DNA from 2 places in the Microbacterium sp. CFBP9034 genome. Region 2 is predicted to be linked to the other one. Evidence: predicted binding sites of a transcription regulator. Region 2 holds the regulator's gene; the other holds the start of a gene.

Region 1 (8,724 bases), 130 kb from region 2:
CGGCCGTCGAGGTGATCCCGGTGATGGAAGAGGCCGTGGAGGTGGAGATCCCCGAGGGCGACATCCGTGTCGACGTGTTCCGTTCCTCCGGTCCCGGTGGCCAGTCCGTCAACACGACCGACTCCGCCGTGCGCCTGACGCACCTGCCGACCGGCCTCGTCGTGTCGATGCAGAACGAGAAGTCGCAGATCCAGAACCGCGCGGCCGCCATGCGGGTGCTGCAGACCCGACTGCTGCTGCTGCAGAAGGAGAAGGAAGCGGCGAAGAAGAAGGAGCTCGCGGGCGTCATCACCGCCAGCTGGGGCGATCAGATGCGCTCCTACTTCCTCTACGGCCAGCAGCTGGTCAAGGACCTGCGCACCGGACACGAGGTGGGCAACCCCGCGGTCGTGTTCGACGGCGACCTCGACGGCTTCATCGCGGCGGGCATCCGCTGGCGCAAGCGCAAGGACGACGACTGAGCTCACCGGCGCTCTCGGGCGTGGTCAGCTGACGAGTCCGGTTTGTCGGGGCCGCGCGTCGGGTCAGGCCTCGGATTCCTCCTGGATCATGACCGGCGACGCGTGGATGCACATGATGCGCAGTCGACCCGATCCGGTGTTCGTGAAGGCGTGCCACATATCGGGCGCGACCACGGCGGTGTCTCCGGCGTGGGCGACGACGGTGTCGTCCCCCATCCGGATCGTCGCCTCGCCCTCGATGACGAGCCAGGTCTCCGTGTAGGGATGCCGATGCAGCCCCGGACCCATGCCGGGGTCGTTGTCGACGTAGAAGAATGAGACGCCCGAGTCGTAGTGGGCACCTTCGAAGCGCATCGTGCGCGATGCGCCCACGATCAGCTCGGACGAGGGAATGACGGCAGCGCTCATGCCCTCCATCGTCACCTCTCGCCTCGCCCGCGTCCACACCGGTGATTCCGGCGCTCAGAACGGCGCGCTCGGACCGCCATCGGACGGAACGAACACCGGCACCCTGCGTTCGGGTTCGACGCGGTAGCGGCGCCCTGCGGGCGAGGTCCATTGGAGCGCGCCGCCGGAGCCGTCGATCTGCTCCACGCGCCAGCCGCCGTGATGCTTGATGGTGTGGTGTCCTCGGCAGAGTGGCGCGAGGTTGTCGAGCGACGTGGTTCCGCCGTGCTCCCATGCGACGGTGTGGTCGATCTCGCATCGCGCCGCAGGGATGCCGCACCCGGGAGCCATGCATCGGTCGGCGCGCCATCGCACCAGCCGTCGCAGAGCGGGAGGCGGGCGGTACTGCTCGCGCCCGACCGACAGGACCATGCCGGTCTCGGGATGGGTGAGGATGCGCATCCAGCCGTCGGCACCGCCGCACAGCTCGCGGGCTCGTGCCAGCGGGATGGGCCCGACCCCCTCGACGATCGCCGTCACGCCGTCGGCGCCGCCCCGCTCGGCCTCGAGGAGCCCGAGTGCCGGAACGGTCACGGCGACGGTGGCGCGGATGCCCCTCGCAACGGGGTCGAGGGCGGTCGTGTCGCCGTCCACCAGCAGGTCGCCGAACACGTCGGCGCGCAGCTGGTCGAGCGTTCGCGTCTCGTCCTCCTGCGCCCCGAGCACGGTGGCGATCGCCGTGAGCCGGCCCTGGATGGCACGGGCTTCGACGGCGGGAAGCAGTGCGTGGATCCATGCCATGCCGTCCGCGGCCGGCTCCACGATGACGCGACGATCGCGCAGCGCTGTGTCGTGGCGTTCGGCGACCGTCGCCGCACGCTCCGACTCGATGAGGCTGCGCAGGGCGCGCCGGAACGCGCCGACGGGGAGCTGCTCGGCGAGTTCGACGGCTCGGGCGGCGGTGCGATCCCGCACCTCGGGCTCCACCGCGTCCAGTGCATCGACGAGGATCTCGGCGTGCCGCTCGGTCATGCCCGCTTGCTCCAGCGTGCGCAGCGCGGCCGGATACCGATGCACCAGCGCGTGCGCCAGACCGATGAGCCCGGCGGCCGCGTGCTCGGTGACCCTGAGCGCCGCCGCCAGTTCGAGCCGGACTGACCGCTCCACGACCGCCGCGATCGCCGTGCCGTACTGCACGGCGTCGTCGAGGGCGTTCCGCCGCATGGCGTCGATGCGGCGCAGGCGCTGGGCCGCGAACACGGCCATCATGTCGGCGACCTCGGTCACGAGGCTCACATCGTCCGGACCAGCGATGTCCGCAGGCCACTCCGCCGCCGGCTCCACGGCGGGCTCCGGGGCGGAGGTGCGGCTGGCTGACATACCTCGAGATTAGAACATATCTCCGACACTCGCCCCGGCGGGGACTGCACCCGGTTGCGGCGGCGTCGGGTGTCGCGGGAGCGGGGGACGAGGCATCCGCTTAGGCTCTTGAGGCGATGATCCGGTTCGAGAATGTCACCAAGCGCTACAAGGGCACGTCGAAGCCTGCATTGAGCAACGTCGATTTCGAAGTGCTCCGCGGGGAGTTCGTCTTCCTCGTCGGCGCATCGGGCTCGGGCAAATCGTCGTGCCTGCGCATGATCCTGCGCGAGGAGACGCCCAGCGACGGGCGTGTCGTCGTGCTCGGGCGCGACCTGCGGACGCTGTCCAACCGCAAGGTGCCCTATTTCCGCCGGCACATCGGCGCCGTCTTCCAGGACTTCCGGCTGCTGCCGACCAAGACCGTCTTCCAGAACGTCGCGTTCACCCTCCAGGTCATCGGCTCGTCCCGCGCCTACATCCAGCAGACCGTCCCGGAAGTGCTCGCGCTGGTCGGCCTCGCCGGCAAGGAGAAGCGATTCCCGCACGAGCTCTCGGGCGGCGAGCAGCAGCGCGTCGCGATCGCCAGGGCACTGGTCAACCGTCCGCAGGTGCTGCTCGCGGATGAGCCCACCGGAAACCTCGACCCGGCGACGTCGGTCGACATCATGCAGCTGCTCGCCCGGATCAACGGCGGCGGCACCACCGTCGTCATGGCGACCCACGAGGCCGGGTTCGTCGACCAGATGCAGCGGCGCGTGATCGAGCTCGCCGACGGCGAGATGGTGCGCGACGAGCGCCACGGCGGCTACGGCGACACGTCCGGCCTGCCGAGCCTCGCCCCCGAGCAGGAGCGCGGAGCCGCCGCCGTCGCGGCGCTCACCGCCGTCCTCGAGGTGCAGCGAGAAGCTGCCGCCGCGGCGGAAGCCGGGCTGGATCCGACCCTTGCCGACCGGGAGGACGAGCAGTCGGCGGATGCCGCGCCACCGCCGCCACCCCTGCCTCGGGCTCCGGCACCGGAGCCCGGGCCCGATCTCGAATCCGACCGCGAGCCCGTGCCCGAGAGCAAGCGCGCACCCGAGCCCGCGCCGGAACCCGAGACAGATCCCGAACCCGAGGCGGACCCGGCGGAGCCCGTGACGAAAGCCCCTGCACGCCCCGTGAACAGGCCGCACCCTTCCCACACGCAGCCCATTCCGGTCGCCGACCTGCCCGAGATCGACGTCGCCGACCTCGGAGTGGCCGATCGGCTCGGGCTCGGCGAAGCCGACGGCGACAGCGAAGTGGGGCCCACGTCGTGAGGGTCGGACTCATCCTCTCCGAGGCGTTCACGGGGCTGCGCCGCAATGCCTCGATGGTGATCTCCGTCGTGCTGGTGACGTTCGTGTCGCTGACATTCGTCGGTGCGGCGATGCTCATGCAGATGCAGATCGGCGCGATGAAGGACTTCTGGGTCGACCGCGCGCAGGTCGCGATCTACATGTGCACGGCGATCTCGCAGGCGCCGACGTGCGCCAACGGCGTCGCGAGCGAGGAGCAGCTCGCCGCCGTGCAGGAGAAGCTCGACGGCGCCGCGCTCTCGCCGCTCATCCGCGATGTGCGCTTCGAGGACCGGGACGAGGCCTATCAGAACGCGCTCGAGCTGTTCGGCGACGAGTACGCCAGCGTCATCACACCCGACCAGCTCAACGAGACCTTCTGGATCAACCTCGTCGACCAGCAGCAGTCCGATGTCATCTTCGAGGCCTTCAGCGGCACGGACGGGGTCGAGGAGGTCAAGGACCAGCTGCAGTACCTGGAGCCGCTGTTCTCGGCGCTGACGGTCGCGACCTACATCGCGATCGGCATCGCGGCGCTCATGCTGGTCGCCGCCGTGCTGCTGATCGCGACCACCATCCGCCTGTCGGCGTTCGCGCGCAGACGGGAACTGGGGATCATGCGTCTGGTCGGGGCATCCAATCGCTTCATCCAGACCCCGTTCATTCTCGAAGGCGTCTTCGCGGCCCTCATCGGGTCGCTGCTGGCCAGCGCCGCCGTGATCGCGGGCGTGCACTTCGGCGTCGACCAGTACCTGCGCGGACGCGTCGAGTTCGTGACGACCTGGGTGGGTCTGGCCGAGGCGTGGATCGTCGTGCCGGTCCTCATCCTCATCGGCGTGCTGCTCGCGGCCCTGTCGGCGAGCTTCGCCATCCGCCGTTGGCTGCGCGCGTGAGCCGGCGGGGCCACCTACGGGGGTAGACTGAGCGGCTGTCGTGCCTCCGCACGGCGCTCGACCGAGGAGTCACCATGCCCAGGGAACGCGGGGAGAAGGTCGTCGCGACCAATCGTCGCGCGCGCCACGAGTACGCGATCGAGAAGACCTACGAGGCGGGCCTCGTGCTCACCGGCACCGAGGTGAAGTCGCTGCGACAGGGTCGTGCCAACATCTCGGACGGGTACGCGTACATCCAGGGCGGGGAGGCGTTCCTCGACGCGGTCCACATCCCCGAGTACTCGCAGGGCCACTGGACCAATCACGCGTCCAAGCGCATCCGCAAGCTGCTGCTCCACAAGGACGAGATCGTGAAGCTCTCGCACGCGGTCTCCGCAGGCGGCTACACGCTGGTGCCCCTCAAGCTCTACTTCTCGGACGGTCGCGCGAAGGTCGAGATCGCGGTCGCCAAGGGCAAGCGCGAGTTCGAGAAGCGACAGACGATCCGCGAGCGCGAAGACAAGCGCGAGGCCGAGCGCGCCATGCGCTCACGCAATCGCCTGGGCGACTGACACGCTCAGTTCGCGCTGAACCGCGCCTCCACCGCCGCCGAGACGACGATGTCCTCCGGCTGCAGCTGCACCGCCGGCGCACCGCCTGAGTCTGCGGCGAAGGATGCCTTAGCCATCAGCAGCCGCGGGGCCGCCTCCGGCGCGGGGGAATCGTTGCGGCTGAGCAGTCCCAGGTCGGCGATCTCGAGCGGTGTGACCGTGCTGAGTCCGATGGCCCCCGCGTACGCGTTGGCGCGGGTGACGGCGACTCCGACGGCGCCGGCCGCGACATCCCGTTCCGTCGACGCGCGGGTGTCGGGGGTGAGCTGCCAGTCGATCCAGCCCAGTTGAACGCCCTCGCGCTCGGCGACCTCGCCCGCCCACCACGACAGCACAGTGAAGTCGGTGAACGTCGCGCTGAAGTCGACGGTGGCGTAGTGCACGGGCGCGAGGCGCTTGCCCTCCGGGCTCCACGGGCGCTCGGACCACACCGACACGCGCTGGCTCGTCCACTCGACGACCGTGCCGGTGTCTTTGCGGGACACCAGGTCCTCGCGCACCGGCTCACTGAACGCCGCCATGCGCTCGACGACCGCGCCGCGCTCGGGGCCTTCCGCGCGAATGGTCAGGTGGGCGACGGCGCGCTCGGGTGCGACACGCACCTCGTGCTCGCCGCGGACGGTGATGACGACATCGCTCATGAGGGCGAGCCTACGCATCGACGCGACGTAGGGGAGCGACTTTCATGCGGCTGCATCCAAAGGGACAGGTCGGCCGGAATCACTTGTCGATGGGTGGCGACCAGCCGCCCCCGACGAAAGAGGACCATCATGCGAAAGAAGATCTTCGCGGGGATCGCCGCCGGGGCCATTGCCGCCCTCGGCCTGATCGCCCCCGCCAGCGCCAGCACCGCCGGCAACGCCGCTCTGTCGGTGCTGCACGGCATCCCGGACACCCCCGTGGATGTCTATGTCAACGGCGAGCTCACGCTCGACGACTTCCAGCCCGGCGACCTCGCCGGCCCCCTCGACCTGGCGCCGGGGGACTACGAGGTCGCGCTGACGGCGCCCGATGCGGCGGACGACAGCGCCCCGGTGCTCGGCCCGGTCACCGTGACGCTCGCAGCCGACACGAACTACACCGCCGTCGCGCACCTCGACGACGCAGGAGCGCCGACCGTGACGCCCTTCGTCAACGACACTTCGCCCACCGCCGCGGGAGAAGGACGCCTGACTGTCCGCCACGTCGCCGCCGCTCCCGCTGTCGACGTGCTCGCGGGCGGCACGCCGGTGATCGAAGGCCTGGCGAACCCCGATGAGGCCAGCCTCGACCTCGCCGCCGGCACGATCTCGGCATCCGTAGCCGCCGCCGGTACCACCGACCCGGTCATCGGACCGGCCGACGTAGAGGTGCAGGAAGGCGTGCTCACGATCGTCTACGCGTGGGGCAGCCTCGAGGACGAGAACCTCGAGCTCGCCGTGCAGACCGTCACCGGCCTCCACTCGGCGCCCGACGGCGTGAACTCGGGCACCGGCGGACAGCTCGCCGAACGTGACGCGATGATGCAGAACCTGCTGCTGATCGCGGGCGTCCTCATCGCGACTGCGGTGGCGGCATCCGCCGTCGTCGCCGCCCGCGCCCGCGCGCAGCGCTGAGGACCGACGACATGGTGACGAGGACGATCGCGGGAGGCCTGGCGGCTCTTGCGGTCGTCCTCTGCCTGGCGGGATGCGGCTCGCCCCCACGAGCCGCCCCGTCCACACCGGCCCCGACGGCGGAGCGCCCCACGCCCGCCGTCGAGGTGCCGGTGGCGGCGGCCACCCCGACGCCTGTGCGGCCATCGGTGCCGCCGGTGCGGGTGGCCGTCGCATCCATCGACGTGGACGTTCCGGTGATCCCGGTCGGGGTCGAGAGCGGTGGCTTCATGGAGCTCCCGACCGATCCCGCCGTCGCCGGGTGGTACCGATTCGGCGCCGACCCGGCGAGCTCCGACGGGAACATCGTCATCTCGGCCCACGTCGATTCCCCCGAGTACCCGATCGGGCCGTTCAGCCGGCTCCGCGACCTGCCGGTGGGCGAGGTGATCGATGTGACGGATGCCGCGGGAACCACCCACGACTATGTAGTCGAGAGCGTCACCTACTACCCGAAGGCCGGCCTGCCGGTGGCCGAGCTCTTCGCCCGGGAAGGGACGCGCGCCCTCGTGCTCATCACGTGCGGTGGCGCGTTCGACTCCACAACGGGGCGTTACGCGGATAACGTGGTCGCCATCGCGACCCCGACGACATGAGCCGGCGATGGATGCGGCAGCCATGAGAGGAGCGAGCGTGGACGAGGCACAGGAGCGAGAGCTGTGCGATCGATTCGGTGCCGGCGATGAGCGCGCCCTGGAGCAGCTCTACCGCCGGTGGTCGCCGATCATCTTCACGCTGGCGCTCCGCGTTCTCGGTGACCGCGGAGACGCCGAGGACGTGACACAGAAGACCTTCGTGTCGGCGTGGACCTCGCGGGCCTCGTACGACCCCGCGAAAGGAAAGATGTCGACGTGGCTCGTGACGATCGCCCGGCGCCGCATCGCCGACACCCTCGAGGCGCGCACGCGCGTGCGTGCGCTGCAGGAGCAGCTGCAGCGCTTGGCGACGCCGGAGGAGCTGGTGCGACCCGAGATCGACCTCGGCGACCGCCTGCTCCTCGCCGACGAGATCGAGCAGCTGGAGCCGGATGCGCGGCGCGTGGTGCGTCTCGCCTTCTACGACGACCTCACCCACGAGCAGATCTCAGCTCGCCTCCAGATGCCACTGGGTACCGTGAAGAGCCACATCAGGCGAAGTCTCACCCGCCTTCGCAGCCGATTGGAGGTGGGCCATGTCGCATCTTGACGCCGAGAGACTCTCGCTGATCGCGATCGGAGAGACCGCGACCGTCGACGAGCGGACCCATCTCGAAGGCTGTGACGAGTGCGCGCTGGAGCTGGCGGAGCTCGAGTACACCGTCGCGGTCGGCCGCTCCACGGTGGAGCTCGGAGGTATCGAGGCGCCGCCGGAGCGGGTCTGGGGCCGGATCGCCGATGAGCTGCACCTGGGTACGGCGGGGGAGCCGGAGCCTGTCGCCCCGGTCGTCACGTCGGTCGCCCCCGCCGCCGCGGAGGCCGCACCGGTCGTCACGTCGGTCGCCCCCGCCGCCGCGGAGGCCGCACCGGTCGTCGCGGCGAGCGGCGTGGCCCCTGCGAAGCCGAAGCCCCACCGACGAGGCGTGCGCGTGCTCTTCGCTCTCGCGGCGAGCGTCGCCGTCATCCTCGCGGGCGTCTTCACCTGGTCGCTCACGCGTCCGCCTCAGCCCGTGGAGGTCGCCGCGGCGACGCTCGAGGCGTTCCCCGACCACCCCGGTGCGCTCGGCGAAGCCGTCGTGGTCGAGAACTCCGACGGGGAGCGGCAGGTCAAGGTCGCGCTCGACGCATCCGACGGCGACGACGGCTATCGGGAGGTGTGGCTCATCACGACGGATGCCTCGGCGCTCGTGAGCCTCGGGGTGCTCGAGGGCAGCGAGGGCGTCTTCGACATCCCCGAGGACATCGACCTGCGGGACTACCGGCTCGTCGACATCTCGCAGGAGCCGGAGGACGGCGATCCGACGCACTCGGGCGACTCGATCGTTCGCGGAGAACTGGGCTTCGCCTGACGGAATGGCGGGGCCGCGGGATCCGTTGTATTCTGAAACGCTCGGATGCTTCGGCTCCGGGTGTTGGCAACTACACAGTGCGACAGCGGCCCTTCGC
Region 2 (8,724 bases):
GGCGAGTATTGCGCCGGAATCGAGAGGCTCTGGCCTGCCTGGACGGTCACCGAGTCGAGCGCGTTGAGCCGCACGATCGCGTCGACGACGTCGCGCGGGTCGTCGTGGGGTGCCACCGACTCGGCGATGGACCACAGCGATTCGCCGGAGGACACGGTGATCGTCGTGAAGGAGTCGGCGGGAGCGCCGGCGTCGCGTGAGGCCAGCGCACTCCCGCCGCTGATGACGGCGATGCCGACGGCGATCACTGCGGGCAGCGCCGCGAGGGAGGCGAGAACGCGTCGACCCCGCACGGTCATGCGCAGGCGGGTGGAGGGGGCGCGGCGGGTGAAGGCGCTGCTCGTGAGAGCCGGCGTGGTGAGGCCGATCGCGGTCATGGTCTGCTCCTCCTGTGGGGAGAGATTCGCACCCGCCACTCGGCCGGGAGTGGGGGATGCGAACCTCTGTACCGAAGCTATCTTCGATGCTTTATGATGTCAAGGGCCGGGTCTGGTGCCGATCCCTCGAACGCGACACGCGGTCGCGATGCCCCGTTCGAGGATCGAATCCGGATACGGTTTCGATACGAGAACCCCACCACGGGCCTCCGACATTCGAAGACCGCTGCACCCCTCGACGCACGAGGGCGGCGAGACAGGAGCCGGACATGAGCGACGCGACCGGGCGCGAGAGGCCGCAGACGCGGCGACGCAAGAGCCTGAGCGACAAGCAGCTGGCGATCCTCGAGGTCATCCAGCGGTCGATCGCGCGTCACGGCTATCCGCCGAGCATGCGCGAGATCGGCGACGCCGTCGGGCTCAAGTCGCTCTCGAGCGTCACGCACCAGCTCAATCAGCTCGAGCTGAGCGGCTACCTCCGGCGCGACGCCGGCAAGACCCGCGCGATGGAGGTCCTGATCGACCTGCCGGGCACGGCGACCGAGAACCCCGCCGACTCCGGCCCCTCCGTCGGCGACGCCGCCCTCGTCCCGCTCGTCGGTCGCATCGCAGCAGGGGTGCCGATCACCGCGGAGCAGCAGGTCGAGGAGATCTTCCCGCTCCCCCGGCAGCTCGTCGGCAAGGGCGACCTGTTCATGCTCAAGGTCTCCGGCGAATCGATGATCGACGCCGCGATCTGCGACGGCGACTGGGTCGTGGTCCGCTCGCAGCCGACTGCCGACAACGGCGACATCGTGGCGGCGATGCTCGACGGCGAGGCGACGGTCAAGACGTTCCGCCAGCGCGACGGCCACACCTGGCTGCTCCCCCGCAACTCGGCGTTCGAGCCGATCCTGGGCGACGAAGCGGTCGTGCTGGGCAAGATCGTGGCGGTTCTGCGCGCCGTCTGATCACCCGTCGCGGGTGATCCTTCCCCCAACGGCGCCGGTGTCGGCCAGAATGAGCGCCATGAGCGACATCGACACGGCGGGCGCACTGGCACTGGAAGACCGGATCCGCGCACTCGAGGCCGAGAACGCGCGACTGGCGGAAGCGACGCCGCCCCCGAAGTCTCGTCCCAGCGGCGGGCGATGGCGGGCGCCGGTCTCCGCGCTGTGCATCGTCATCGCCGCGATCCTCGTGCCGGTGTCGATCGTCGGCGCATGGGCGCGTGTGCAGCTGGTTGAGGAGGACGCCTTCGTGGCGACCCTCGCGCCGCTGGTCGACGACCCCGCTGTGCAGGCGCTCGTCGTCGACGAGACCATGGACGCGGTCAACGCGCAGGTCGACTTCCACGAGCTCACGAAGTCCGTGTTCACTGGCCTGGCCGACATCGACGGCATGCCGTCCCGTGCGGCGAAGGCGCTCGAGATGCTGCAGGCGCCCGCCGCCGACGGCCTCGAGAACCTGGTGCACGAGGCGGTCACGCGTGTCGTCGTCTCGGACGCCTTCTCCGACGTCTGGGCGACCGCCACCCGCGCCGCGCACCGCGCTCTCACCACGGCGGCCACCTCCGACGGCGGCGGACTCGTCGTCCGCACCGACGACGGCGTCGGCATCCAGCTGGGAGCCATCGTCGAGACGGTGAAGCAGCGCCTGACCGACAACGGCGTGAACGCGGCGCAGCTCATCCCTGCCGTGGATCGTGTCGTGATCATCGGAAAGGGCGACAACCTCGCGATGATCCGCACCGGCTACGCCCTCGCGACGACGCTCGGCTGGTGGCTGCCCGTCATCACCCTCGCGCTCTTCGGGCTCGGCATCGCCATCGCGCGCCGGCGCAGCACCGCGGTGCTCGGCACCGGGCTCGGCCTGGCGATCGGGGCCGGCGCCCTCGCCGCCACCCTCTCGATCGGGAACACGGCCGTGCAGATCGCCGCAGGTGAGCTGGGCCTCTCGCCGTCGGCCCTCGATGTCATCTACGGCCAGCTCGTCGGCGCGATGACCCAGACCGCCGTGGTCCTCTCGGTGCTCGGCTTGTTCGTCGCGCTGCTCGGCTGGGCCATGGGCGGCACCAGGCCCGCCCAGGGAACCCGCAGCGCGGTGCGCGGGATGAACTCCGCCGCTCGGCGCCAGCTGGCCTCGCGAGGGCTCGACACCGGCGGCTTCGGCGCCTGGCTCGCGCGCTACCGCGTGCTGGTGCGCACGGTGATCGCCGTACTCGCCGTCCTGTGGCTGTTCGCGCTGCGTCCGCTGTCGATCGGCGACATCGTGCTGGTCCTCGTGGTCGCGTTCGGCGTGGCGTGGATCCTCGAGCTCCTGCAGCGACGCGCCGACGAGCACGCCGCTGCCGAGGAGACCGGCATCGCGGCGGACGAGGTCATCGAGATCGAGCCTGTCGGGACGTCGGATGCCACGACCGTCGTGGTCGCGGCATCCGACTCCGAGAAGGGCCCGAAGGCCTAGACGGCGGCGCCGACCTTGTCGCGGATCGAGCGCGTCGCCTCGATGATGTTGCGGAGCGACTCCACCGTCTCGTCATAGCCGCGGGTCTTGAGCCCGCAGTCGGGGTTGACCCACACCTGGCGCAGCGGCAGCTCGGTCGCGGCGCGCTCGAGCAGCTCGGCGACCTCGGAGACCGAGGGCACACGCGGCGAGTGGATGTCGTAGACACCCGGTCCGACGCCGTGGGAGAAGCCGGACTCGGCGATGTCGCCGATGACCTCGCCACGGCTCCGGGCCGCCTCGATCGAGGTGACGTCGGCGTCGAGGGCCGCGATGGCGTCGATCACCACGTCGAACTCCGAGTAGCAGAGGTGCGTGTGCACCTGCGTCGCGTCGGTGGCACCCGCGGTCGACAGGCGGAACGAGCCGACCGACCACTCGAGGTACGCGGGCTGGTCGCCCTTCTTGAGCGGCAGCAGCTCGCGCAGCGCCGGCTCGTCGACCTGGATGACGCCGATGCCCGCGGCCTCGAGATCCGCGATCTCGTCCCGCAGGGCGAGTGCGACCTGGTTGGCGGTGTCGGCGAGCGGCTGGTCGTCGCGCACGAACGACCACGCGAGGATCGTGACCGGGCCCGTGAGCATGCCCTTCATGGGCTTCTCGGTGAGCGACTGGGCGAACGTCGACCATGCCACCGTGATGGGAGCCGGGCGCGAGACGTCGCCCCACAGCAGCGACGGACGCGTCGCGCGCGAGCCGTACGACTGCACCCAGCCGTTCTGCGTCACCGCGAAGCCATCGAGGTTCTCCGCGAAGTACTGCACCATGTCGTTGCGCTCCGCCTCGCCGTGCACCAGGACGTCGAGGCCGAGGTCCTCCTGCAGCGTGACGACGCGCGCGATCTCATCGCGGAGGAACTGCTCGTACTCCTCGGTCGTGATCTCGCCCTTGCCGTGCCGGGCACGGGCGCGGCGGATGTCACCGGTCTGGGGGAACGAGCCGATGGTCGTCGTCGGCAGCACCGGAAGGCCGAGCGCCTCGTCCTGCGCGGCGACCCGGGCCTCGTAGTCGCCGCGGTCGAAGTCGGCGGCGGTGAGGGCGGCGGCGCGCTCGCGCACGGCCCCGTCGCTCACACCCGGCGCGCTGCGACGGTCGGCCAGGGCAGCGGATGCCGCAGCCACCTCGCTCTCGATGGCGTCGCGGCCGTCCGCGAGCCCGCGAGCGAGCGTGACGACCTGCGTCGTCTTCTGGTCCGCGAATGCGAGCCACGACACCAGACGCGGGTCGAGCTCGCTCTCGTCCTCGACGTCGTGCGGCACGTGCTGCAGCGAGGTCGAGGTGCCGGCCGCCACCGCGGCGGCGCCCAGGGCGCCGAGGGCGTCGAGCTTCTCCCAGGCGCCGGCGAGGTCGCCGCGCCAGATGTTGCGTCCGTCGATGACCCCGCCCACGACGGTCTTGCCCTCGAGGCCTGCGGCCGGCGCCGGCAGCGAGCCGCGCGTGAGGTCGATCGCGAGGGCCTCGACGGGGGCGGCGGCGAGGGCCGTCCACGCCTCCGTGGAGAGCTGCGCGTAGCCGGCGGTCACCAGGATCGCCGGACGGTCGGCGGCTCCGCCGAGCACGGCGTAGGCGCGGGTGGCGGCCTCCGCGAGCGCGGTCGTCGTCGCCGGAAGGCTCTCGCTCACGAGGGCAGGCTCGTCGAGCTGCACCCACTCGGCGCCGGCGGCGCGCAGCGACGCGAGCAGCTCGACGTACACCGGCAGCAGGTCGTCCAGCCGGCTGAGCGGGTCGAATCCCTCGGGCGCGGCATCCGTCGCCTTCGCCAGCGCGAGAAGCGTGACGGGTCCGACGACGACCGGGCGCACGGTGAAGCCGTCCGCCTTGGCCTCGGCCACCTGACGGGAGAACCGGTCGCTCGAGAGGGCGAAGACGGTCTCAGGGCCGATCTCGGGAACGAGGTAGTGGTAGTTCGTGTCGAACCACTTGGTCATCTCGAGCGGGGCGTTCTCGCCGGCGCCGCGCGCCGCGGTGAAGTACGCGCCCAGGCCGACGGTGCCGTCCTCGTCGCGCAGATCGGCGAAGCGCTCGGGCAGCGCGCCGACGGCCACCGCGGCGTCGAGCACCTGGTCGTAGTAGGAGAACGACTCGGGGATCGACGAGTCGGTGCGGCCGAGGCCGAGTTCGGCCAGCCGCTCCCGCGTGGCGCGGCGGAGGTCTGCGGCGGTCGCCTCGAGCGTCTGCTCGTCGGTGCGCGCCGTCCAGTGCGACTCGACGGCGCGCTTCAGCTCGCGCCGGCGCCCGATGCGCGGGTAGCCGAGGATCGTGCCGCGGGGGAAGTCGGGAGTGGATTCGGTCATCGTGCGGCTTCCTTCTGGAGGGGGTGGGTGAGGATCCCGGCGTCGCGGAGCACCGCGAGCACCGTGTCATGGTTGTTGAAGGCGTACAGGTGGACGCCGGGTGCTCCCCCGGCGACGACATCGCGGGCGAGCTCTGCGGCGTAGGCGATGCCGAGCGCCCGCTGGCCTTCGGGAGTCGGCTCGACCTCGAGGGCGATCGCGAGCTCGGCGGGCAGCTCCTCGCCGCTCAACTCGAGCACACGGCGCAGGCGCGACGGTGAGGTGATCGGCATGATGCCCGGCAGGATCGGGATGCTCACCCCGGCGTCGCGCGATCGCTGGACGAAGGCCAGGTAGTCGTCGGCGTGGAAGAAGAGCTGGGTGATCGCGAGCGTCGCGCCGGCGGCCTGCTTCGCCAGCAGTGCGTCGATGTGCTCGCGCGGATGCCGCGACCGGGGGTGTCCGTTGGGGAAGGCCGCCACCGCGATGTCGACCTTCGTGCGCGCCTCGACACGGGCCGCTCCGGGGACGCCGGGGATCGCGGCCTCCGTGTACGGAGCCCGCTCGGCCTGGACGCGGTCGATGAGCTGCACCAGCTGCGCGGAGCTCTCGAGATCTCCGAGGAAGGCCTCGCCCTCCGCGACACCGGCGGGCGGGTCGCCGCGCAGCGCGAGGAAGCTCGTCACACCGGCGTCGAGGAACTCCCGGATGAGCGCGTTCGCGCCGGCGTAGGTGCTGCCGACGCACGTCAGGTGGGCCAGGGGCGCCACCGACGTCTCGCGCAGGATGAAGCGGAGGAGCTCGAGGGACGGGCCACCGGTCGAGCCGCCGGCGCCGTACGTCACGGAGATGAACCGCGGGCGGACGTCGGCGAGGCGTCGGAGCGTCTCGTGGAGGGCGAGGACCCCCGCGTCGGACTTGGGCGGGTAGACCTCGAACGAGAACGGCACCGGAGGGGCGCTCAGGTCGATGGACATATCGTGCTTCTCGGATCGGGGACGGACGGAGGCCGGACGGCCGCGGACGGACGCACGCACCGGGTGACCGGCGGAGCGGTGTCATCGCGGGCGGGTGCCGGGCTCGGCTGTCGCTCCTGCCCGGCCCTTCGATCTCTCTCAGGGACCGTCCTTCACGGACGACCGGGCGACGATTGCTCCAAGCTAGCGGAGGGGCGCACGCAACCCCCTCCCTGTGACCTTGTGTTTCGCCGTACGTTTAGCTCGTGACGAGCGAGCTCCCGTACGGATCCTGGCCCTCTCCCCTGACGGCGGAGGCGGTCGCGACGGCGTCCCCGCGCATCGAGGGCGCACGCTTCGTGGGGGACGAGGTGTGGTGGGGTCAGTCGGTGCCCGAGGAGGCGGGGCGCACCGCGGTGCGTCGGCGGACGGCATCCGGGGACGTCCTCGATCTGATCGGCGCACCCTGGAGCGCCCGGTCCCGCGTGCACGAGTACGGCGGCGGTGCGTGGACCGCCGTCGCGGACGATGCGCTGGTGTTCGTGGAGAAGTCCGACCAGCGGGTGTGGCTCATGAAGGAGGGCGACACCACTCGTCCGCTGACCCCGCTCGCGGGCGACATGCGTTTCGGCGGCCTGACCTGGCAGGGCGGGCGCCTCCTCGCCGTGCGCGAGACGCATCACGGCGACCGCGTGCCCCGTCGCGACATCGTGGAGATCCCGCTGGACGGTCGCGCGGCGAAGGATGCCAAGGCCCTCCCGTCCCTCGTCGAGGACAGCCACTTCTACGCGCATCCGACGCTCTCGCCCGACGGGTCGCATCTCGCCTGGATCGCGTGGGACCACCCCGACATGCCGTGGGATCGCGCCGAGCTCCGTGTCGGGCGCCTCGAGGACGGACTGGTGGCCGAGTGGGCGACGGTGGCGGGGGGATCGACGTCCCCGTTGCAGCCGGTCTGGCTCGACGACGACGACCTGCTCTACAGCGACGATCCCACCGGACGATGGAACCTGTGGCGGCTCCGGCTCACCGCAGACCTGCACCTCGAGCCCGTCGCGCCCGCCGACGCCGACACCGGCGGTCCGCTGTGGGTGCTCGGCCAGCGCTGGTTCGCGGTGCTCGAGGACGGCCGCGTGGTGGCGGTGCGCACCAACGGGGCGGACGAGCTGGTCGTCATCGGCGCAGACGGCTCGGTGCAGAGCGTCCCCACCACTCTCGCCGCGGAGCTGTCGGTCGAGGACGTCCGCGGCAGCCGCATCCTGCTGAGCGGCGCGGGACCGGCCGGCCCCGCGCTGTGGGAGATCGACGTCGACGACCCGGGCGCCGCCCGGATGGTGGTCGGCGCAGCATCACGCTGGGACGCCGAGTGGATGCCGCGCGCCCGCGCCGTGAGCGTGGACGGCCCGCGGGGCCCGGTGCACGCGTACGACTACCCGCCGACGAATCCCGACGCGACGGGGCCGCAGGACGAGCTGCCGCCCTACGTCGTCTTCGTCCACGGCGGACCGACGACGCACGTCGGGGGCACGGCATCCGCGAAGATCGCGTTCTTCACCAGCCGCGGGGTCGGCGTGCTCGACGTGAACTACGGCGGCTCGAGCGGCTATGGCCGCGCGTATCGCGAGCGGCTGCGGGGCCAGTGGGGGGTGGTCGACGTCGACGACGTCATCGCCGCGGCGACGGGTCACGCGGATGCCGGTCGCGCCGACCGTGAGCGCCTCGCCATCGCGGGCGGCTCGGCCGGGGGCTGGACCGTGCTGTGCGCGCTGACCATGTCGGACGCATTCGCGGCCGGCATCAGCCGCTACGGCGTCGCGGACCTCCGCCTGATGGCCGAGGACACCCACGACTTCGAGGCCACCTACCTCGACAGCCTGGTGGGGCCGCTGCCGGCGGCCGAGGCGCTGTTCGTCGCCCGATCGCCGTTGTCGCGACTCGACCGCCTGCGCACCCCGCTGCTGATCGAGCAGGGGCTGGACGATCTCATGGTGCCGCCGACGCAGTCCGAGGCGGTGCGCGACGTCCTCAAGGCGAACGGCGTGCCGCACGCCTACCTCGCGTTCGCGGGGGAAGGCCACGGGTTCCGGCGCGCCGAGACCGTCGTGCGCCAGCTCGAGGCGGAGATCGCCTTCCTCGGCCAGGTGCTCGGCTTCGAGCCGCCGGACATCCCGCCGCTCGAGCTGGACTAGGCGCCCCGGCTCAGCGCACGAACGGCGCGAGGCGTGCGGCGAGGTGCTCGCCGACGCGGGCGTGCACGGCGGTGCCGCCCTCCTCGTGCTGCTGCGACAAAATGAGCCCCTGGTCGTGGATCGCCGAGACGAGATCGCCCCGGTCGTACGGCACGAGCACGTCGAGCTCGACGGCGGGCAGCGGAAGCGCCGCCTCGACCGCGGCGCGGAGCTCTTCGATGCCCTCGCCGGTGCGCGAGGAGGCGAACAGCGCCTTGGGCTCGAGGCCCCGCAGCAGCAGGCGCGTGTCGTCGTCGACGAGGTCGGCCTTGTTGAAGACCACGATCTCGGGGATGTCGCGCCCGCCCACGTCGCCGATCACGTCGCGCACCGTCGCCAGCTGCGCGGCCGGGTCGGGGTGCGAGCCGTCCACCACGTGGACGATGACGTCGGCGCCGCCGACCTC

Evidence for each region. Region 2 encodes LexA, which represses DNA repair genes until DNA is damaged. Its sites were predicted from a motif close to TCGAACANNTGTTCGA; they were not measured.
Region 1: SOM19_RS07690 (HNH endonuclease signature motif containing protein) is a predicted target of LexA. The motif match lies at 2,239-2,254, and genes of this name have one in related genera.

What each region holds. Positions count from the first base shown of each region.
Region 1 covers NZ_JAXCWC010000001.1:1,704,403-1,713,126, forward strand. The annotation lists gene prfB (peptide chain release factor 2) at 1-461, shown strand, start outside; gene SOM19_RS07685 (cupin domain-containing protein) at 525-869, opposite strand; gene SOM19_RS07690 (HNH endonuclease signature motif containing protein) at 924-2,228, opposite strand; gene ftsE (cell division ATP-binding protein FtsE) at 2,345-3,508, shown strand; gene ftsX (permease-like cell division protein FtsX) at 3,505-4,419, shown strand; gene smpB (SsrA-binding protein SmpB) at 4,494-4,970, shown strand; gene SOM19_RS07710 (SIMPL domain-containing protein) at 4,976-5,650, opposite strand; gene SOM19_RS07715 (DUF4397 domain-containing protein) at 5,780-6,604, shown strand; gene SOM19_RS07720 (class F sortase) at 6,616-7,239, shown strand; gene SOM19_RS07725 (RNA polymerase sigma factor) at 7,277-7,828, shown strand; gene SOM19_RS07730 (anti-sigma factor) at 7,815-8,627, shown strand.
Region 2 covers NZ_JAXCWC010000001.1:1,576,777-1,585,500, reverse strand. The annotation lists gene SOM19_RS07125 (LysM peptidoglycan-binding domain-containing protein) at 1-377, opposite strand, end outside; gene lexA (transcriptional repressor LexA) at 647-1,327, shown strand; gene SOM19_RS07115 (hypothetical protein) at 1,386-2,822, shown strand; gene metE (5-methyltetrahydropteroyltriglutamate--homocysteine S-methyltransferase) at 2,819-5,155, opposite strand; gene SOM19_RS07105 (methylenetetrahydrofolate reductase) at 5,152-6,111, opposite strand; gene SOM19_RS07100 (S9 family peptidase) at 6,357-8,279, shown strand; gene hflX (GTPase HflX) at 8,290-8,724, opposite strand, start outside.